One region of the Bradyrhizobium sp. WCU1 genome, then DNA from elsewhere that is predicted to be linked to it. Evidence: predicted binding sites of a transcription regulator. Region 1 holds the regulator's gene; each other region holds the start of a gene.
What was found. Region 1 encodes HrcA, which represses chaperone genes, less so after heat shock. Its sites were predicted from a motif close to GTTAGCACTCNCNNNNNGNGAGTGCTAAC; they were not measured.

Region 1 (2,264 bases):
CCGCCCTGCTTGCCGGCGGAGGCCTCGCGGCGGGTGCGTTCCAGGGTGGCGCGCGGCAGCATGCCGTATTCGGCGGTGACCCAGCCGCGGCCCTGGCCCTTCAGCCATGGCGGCAGCCGCTCTTCCAGCGTCGCGGTCACCAGCACATGGGTATCGCCGAACTTCACCATGCAGGAACCCTCGGCATATTTGACGACGCCGCGTTCCAGCGACACGGGGCGCAGTTCATCGGGCGCACGGCGGCTTGGCCGCATGAAATCCTCCAAAAATCCGACAGATAGAGCTGGGCGTGCTTGTAGGAGGGGCAGGGGGCAGCGGCAAGGGTCTTGGCGAGGGTTTTCGGCCCCGGATTGGTCCGGTACCAGAGGGCCGAATGCATGCTTGTCACCGGCCTCCCGGATCGACAAATTAGGTAGCAATTGTGAGGGACTGGAGTGTGACTCACCACGATCCGATCGGCCTGATCGCGCCGCATGCCGGGCTTGCCCAGCTCAACGAGCGTTCGCGGGATATTTTTCGTCAAATCGTCGAAAGCTATCTGGCGACCGGCGAGCCGGTCGGCTCGCGCAACATTTCGCGCCTGATCGCATTACCGTTGTCGCCGGCCTCGGTCCGCAACGTGATGTCGGATCTCGAGCAGCTCGGCCTGATCTATGCGCCGCATACCTCGGCCGGGCGGCTGCCGACCGAACTCGGGCTGCGTTTCTTCGTCGACGCCCTGATGCAGGTCGGCGACCTCACCGAGGCCGAGCGTCAGTCGATCCAGACCCAGCTGGCCGCGGTCGGCCGCGCGCAATCCGTCGAGGCGGCGCTCGGCGAAGCCTTGACGCGGCTGTCGGGGCTGACCCGTGCCGCGGCTGTCGTGCTGACGCAGAAATCGAATGCGCGGCTGAAGCACATCGAATTCGTGCGGCTGGAGCCGGAGAAGGCGCTGGTCGTGCTGGTCGGCGAGGACGGCCAGGTCGAGAATCGCGTGCTGGCGCTGCCGCCGGGCGTTCCGTCCTCGGCCCTTACGGAGGCGACCAATTTCCTCAATGCCCGGATCCGCGGCCGGACGCTGGCCGAAGCGCGGCTCGAGCTCGAGACCGCATTGACGCAGAACCGAGCCGAGCTCGATCAGCTCACCCAGAAAGTGGTCGCGGCCGGCATCGCCAGCTGGTCCGGCGGCGAGAGCGAGGACCGCCAGCTGATCGTGCGCGGTCACGCCAATCTGCTCGAGGATCTGCATGCGCTCGACGACCTCGAGCGGATCAAGTCGCTGTTCGACGATCTCGAGACCAAGCGCGGCGTGATCGACCTGCTCGGCCGCGCCGAGCGCGGCGAAGGCGTGCGGATCTTCATCGGCTCGGAGAACAAGCTGTTCTCGCTGTCGGGTTCCTCGACCATCATCGCGCCCTATGGCGACGCCCAGGGCCGGATCGTCGGCGTGCTCGGCGTGATCGGCCCGACGCGGCTGAATTATGCGCGGGTGATTCCGACCGTCGATTATGCCGCGCGCATCGTCAGCAAGATGCTGGGCGGCTGACTGGGCTGGATTTCGCTTTCATTTGAAGGGTTTTCTTGACCCGAACCGGAGATCCCTGTTGCCGAAGCCGGATGTTGCGCTTGATTTTCGCCGCCTAAAGCACGATATCCCGGCAAGCAATCCCCAAGATTTGAACCGACGCGAGTTTTCGAGAAGGCACGCCATGACCGATCCGAACCGGGCCAATGACAACACCGAGAATTCGGCGCCGACGGGTGAGCCCGTGGTCTCGAAGCCCTACATCATGCCTGACGATCCCGAGGTGGGATCGGCCGAGGCGCTGGCCAAGGAACTCGCCGAGGCGAAGGACCGCACGCTGCGCACGCTGGCCGAGATGGAGAATCTCCGTCAGCGCACCCGCCGCGAGGTCGCCGATGCCAAGACCTACGGCATCACCGGCTTCGCCCGCGACGTGCTCGATATCGCCGACAATCTGCAGCGCGCGATCGATGCCGTGCCGGCCGAGACCAAGGAATCCGCCGATCCCGGCCTGAAGGCGCTGATCGAAGGCGTCGAGCTGACCGAGCGTTCGCTGCTCAACGCGCTGGAGAAGAACGGCGTCAAGAAGTTCGATCCGATCGGCGAGAAGTTCGATCCGAACTTCCAGCAGGCGATGTTCGAAGTGCCTGATGCGTCGGTGCCGTCGGGCACCGTGGTGCAGGTGGTGCAGGCCGGCTACATGATCGGCGATCGCATCCTGCGTCCGGCGCTGGTCGGCGTCTCCAAGGGCGGCGCCAAG
Region 2 (2,264 bases), 1.4 Mb from region 1:
GCGGACGGCCGGACTGCACCACGGCTTCCAGCACCGGCAGCATCGACTGCAGGCCGGACAGCTTCTTCTCGTGCAGCAGGATGTAGGCATCCTCGAGCTCGGCGGTCATCTTCTCGGCGTTGGTGATGAAGTAGGGCGAGAGATAGCCGCGGTCGAACTTCATGCCCTCGACGATGTCGACCTCGGTCTCGAGCGACTTGTTCTCCTCGACGGTGATGACGCCCTCATTGCCGACCTTCTGCATCGCCTGCGCGATCATCTTGCCGATCGCGGCGTCGCCATTGGCCGAGATGGTGCCGACCTGGGCGACTTCCGACGAGGATGCGACCGGCTTGGCGCGCTTCTCGATGTCCTTGATCACGGCGGCGACCGCGGTGTCGATGCCGCGCTTGAGGTCCATCGGGTTCATGCCGGCGGCAACCGACTTGGCGCCCTCGCGAACGATGGCCTGGGCCAGCACGGTCGCGGTGGTGGTGCCGTCACCGGCGGTGTCGTTGGTCTTGGAAGCGACCTCGCGCAGCATCTGCGCGCCCATGTTCTCGAACTTGTCGTCGAGCTCGATCTCCTTGGCGACGGTGACGCCGTCCTTGGTGATGCGGGGAGCGCCGAACGACTTCTCGATGACGACGTTGCGGCCCTTCGGGCCGAGCGTCACCTTCACGGCGTTGGCGAGCACGTCGACACCGCGCAGCATGCGGTCGCGGGCGTCTCCGGCGAATTTTACGTCCTTGGCAGCCATTGATTTGAACTCCTGATTGAATGAATGTCGTTGTTTGCCGCTTGATCGCCGTGTCCACTTCCCCTCTCCCCTTGTGGGAGAGGGTGGACGCGATGCGAAGCATCGCGGACGGGTGAGGGGTCTGTCTCCGCGGATAGAGACCCCTCATCCGGCGCGCCTTGCGCGCCACCTTCTCCCACAAGGGGAGAAGGGAAGAGGTCGCCGTGCAGAAGCAGCGGCCCTCGGAGTTCGTGGGCTTACGCCAGCACGCCCATGATGTCGGACTCCTTCATGATCAGGAGCTCCTGGTTGTCGAGCTTGACCTCGGTGCCCGACCACTTGCCGAACAGCACGCGGTCGCCGACCTTGAGGTCGATCGGGATCAGCTTGCCGGCTTCGTCACGGCCGCCCGGGCCGACGGCGACGATCTCGCCCTGCGACGGCTTCTCCTTGGCCGAGTCCGGAATGATGATGCCGCCCTTGGACTTCTCCTCGGCATCGATGCGCTTGACCACGACGCGGTCATGCAGTGGGCGGAAGGTGGATTTAGCCATGACGTTCCCTCTTAAAGGTCCTCTTGGAGGCTTGGTTTCAGGTCCGGTTCATCGAGACCGGTGTTGAATGCCGGCCCGGTCGGCGCCAGGCAGGACGCCCGACGCATTTAGCAATCGTGGTGCAAGAGTGCTAATTGTGGGCCGGGAAATATGGCTTGGCGCAGTTTCTGTCAAGCAAACGGGTTAAGGCCTTGGTGAGGCCAATATAGGATGGTGGACCGGAAACCAAATCGTAGCGATGACGTAATTTTGTCAGACGTCATTGCTCCGTCTTAAGTTTTACGCTTGGCTGCATGACGGGTGCGGCCGGGACATAGTCGGGGGATACATATGATCATGTCACTCAACGCGCGATTGGTCGCACGGTTCGCGGCTGTTTCGGCGCTGACGACACTCTTGGGAGCGTGCGGCAGCATGAGCCTGCCGTCGCTGTCGTCGAACCCCGAGCCGGCGCCTTCTGAACCGGGAGTCGCCCCGGAAATGCCCGCGTCGATCCGCCCCGACGAGATCGTCGGCCGCTGGGGTCTCGCCTCGTTCCAGAATCCCGCCGACCGTGCCCGCACCGAGGCCGCCGCGCGCGGCCAGTGCAAGCAGCCTTACGTGATCGGCGCCGGCCAGAGCGGCGGCGTCATCATGCATCTGGCCGACCAGGCTACCCCGCAGGAATTGCGGCTGAAGGGTTCCCCGAGCGGCAAGAACTATATCGGCCCGCCCGGACCGGTGCCCGGCGAGCAGGACCGCGAGATCATCTCGTTCGACGGCAGGGTCCTGATCACCCGCTTCGTCGACAAGGACGCCGCCACCCGCTACGGCAACATGGTCTACGTCCGCTGCGCGCCAAGGGCGTAAGAGCGAGGCTGGTCCTTCCGTTCATCCTGGAGCCGCATCGGCAGTACACGTCTCCCCTTGTGGGAGAGGTCGAATTGCATCGCAGATGCAATTCGGGTGAGGGGTCTCTCTCCGCGAGTGACCCTCTCGCATTCCAAGTTCGC
Region 3 (2,264 bases), 2.7 Mb from region 1:
CCGGTCTGCACCACGGCCTCGAGCAGCGGCAGCAGCTCGTTCAGCGAGGAGAGCTTCTTCTCGTTGATCAGGATGTAGGCGTCGTCCATCTCAACGCGCATCTTGTCGGCGTTGGTGACGAAGTAGGGCGAGATGTAGCCGCGGTCGAACTGCATGCCCTCGACGACGTCGAGCTCGGTCTCGAGCGACTTGGCTTCCTCGACCGTGATCACGCCCTCGTTGCCGACCTTCTTCATGGCGTCTGCGAGAAACTTGCCGATCTCGGCATCGCCGTTGGCCGAAATGGTGCCGACCTGGGCGATCTCCTCGTTCGAGGTGACCTTCTTCGAGTTCTTCTGCAAGTCCGCAACGACGGCTTCGACCGCGAGGTCGATACCGCGCTTCAGGTCCATCGGGTTCATGCCGGCGGCGACCGACTTGGCGCCTTCCTTCACGATCGCCTGGGCGAGCACGGTCGCCGTGGTGGTGCCGTCGCCGGCCGCGTCAGCGGACTTGGAGGCGACTTCGCGCACCATCTGGGCGCCCATGTTCTCGAACTTGTCCTCGAGCTCGATCTCCTTGGCGACGGTGACGCCGTCCTTGGTGATGCGGGGAGCGCCGAACGACTTCTCGAGCACGACGTTGCGGCCCTTCGGGCCGAGCGTGACCTTCACCGCGTTGGCGAGGATGTCGACGCCGCGCAGCATCTTGTCGCGCGCCTCGACGGAGAATTTGACTTCTTTAGCTGCCATCTGAGTTTTTCCTTGAGAGGTTTACCAGGGAGGGAGGGGGCGCTTAGGCCGCCTTCTTCTTGGAAGCGGGGACGTCGAGCACGCCCATGATGTCGCTTTCCTTCATGATCAGCAGGTCTTCGCCGTCGATCTTGACCTCGGTGCCCGACCACTTGCCGAACAGGACGCGATCGCCGACCTTGACGTCGATGGGGATCAGCTTGCCAGCTTCATCGCGGCCACCCGGGCCAACGGCGATGACTTCACCCTGCGAGGGCTTTTCCTTGGCACTGTCCGGAATGATGATGCCGCCAGCAGTCTTCTCTTCGGCGTCGATGCGCTTGACCACGACGCGGTCGTGAAGCGGACGGAATTTCATGCAGTCCTCCTAAATATTTGCGGATGCTGTAGAATTTTGGAGTGTTAGCAGTCCAGCCCAGCGAGTGCCAGACCGGCTGCGCAGGAGATAGGCCAAGCCGTGGCGGCGGGCAAGAGCCTCTAGCAGAAATTTTGGCACTCGCAGATGGTCGCTGCCAGGATCATTTCGGCATCCTTAATGGCGGCGCGAATCTCGTCGTTGCTATTAGCAGTTGCGGTAAGTTGCTGCTAACGCAAGAAATTTCAACAACCTATTAAACATTTGGGCTTGAGATGGGTTAGTCGCGTGCGTCACATTTCTCTCATGTGAGCGCATCCATTGCCGGTGGTCCGGCGGGGAAGGTCGGCCACCATGTGAATGCGCTCCGTCACAGGAGGTTGGCATGGTCTCGCGAGTTGGTGGGGTTGTTTCCGACGATTTCCGGAAGCAGTTGTTGGGGTATGGGCTGACGACGGCGCAAATCCTTTATCGGATGCCGGATCATCCCTCGTTGCTGCAGACCTATGTCTGGCAGAACTACGACCTGTTTCCGAAATTTCCGGCGCTGCAGGATTTCCTCTCTTTCTGGCAGCAGAAGCTCGAGGGCCCGCTGTTCGCGGTGACGGTGGCGCATTCCAAGCTGGTCAAGCCGGCCGAGCTGCGCGCGGTGGACGGCGTGTTCCGGCTGAATTGATCCGCTGAGGGGGCAAGGCAAGGGGGAAGGCGCGGTGCGCGCCTTTGCCCACCGCGCGCGGCGCGACTTGTGTTAGCTTCCCGTCCGCCAGAACAAGACGGGAGGCGAACAATGGCCAAGAAGACGGCATCGAGATCCGCAGCCAAGACCGCGGTGAAGAAGAAATGGTCGGGGCTTGGCGGCGGCGCCAAGAAGACGTCCGCGCGCAAGACGATCAAGTCCAAGGGCCGCGTCTCGGCGGCCAAGAAGAGCACACCGAAGGCAGCGACGAAGGCACGGCCCAAACAGCGCATCGCCATCAGCCATCACCGCGAAGAGGACTTCAAGGCCGATGGGCTGCGCGCCTACGCCAAGTACCGCGACCTCGGCATATCAGCCGCCTCGCATGGCCTCGCCCAGGCGCATGTGATCCGGCTGCAGGGCCCGTGCAATCCGGATGAGGTGTCGAAGCTGCACTTCCACGACGTCGACTTCCAGATGGTCTATGTGCTCAAGGGCTGGG

Region 2: the regulator HrcA is predicted to act here: its motif matches at 1,379-1,407, upstream of ACTUWL_RS10015 (co-chaperone GroES).
Region 3: the regulator HrcA is predicted to act here: its motif matches at 1,133-1,161, upstream of groES (co-chaperone GroES).

Annotation. Positions count from the first base shown of each region.
Region 1 covers NZ_CM130280.1:3,549,304-3,551,567, forward strand. Annotated here, with positions in the region: gene rph (ribonuclease PH) at 1-254, opposite strand, end outside; gene hrcA (heat-inducible transcriptional repressor HrcA) at 437-1,525, shown strand; gene grpE (nucleotide exchange factor GrpE) at 1,689-2,264, shown strand, end outside.
Region 2 covers NZ_CM130280.1:2,188,325-2,190,588, reverse strand. Annotated here, with positions in the region: gene groL (chaperonin GroEL) at 1-739, opposite strand, end outside; gene ACTUWL_RS10015 (co-chaperone GroES) at 976-1,272, opposite strand; gene ACTUWL_RS10010 (hypothetical protein) at 1,603-2,121, shown strand.
Region 3 covers NZ_CM130280.1:6,298,553-6,300,816, forward strand. Annotated here, with positions in the region: gene groL (chaperonin GroEL) at 1-731, opposite strand, end outside; gene groES (co-chaperone GroES) at 775-1,089, opposite strand; gene ACTUWL_RS29445 (usg protein) at 1,472-1,762, shown strand; gene ACTUWL_RS29450 (cupin domain-containing protein) at 1,874-2,264, shown strand, end outside.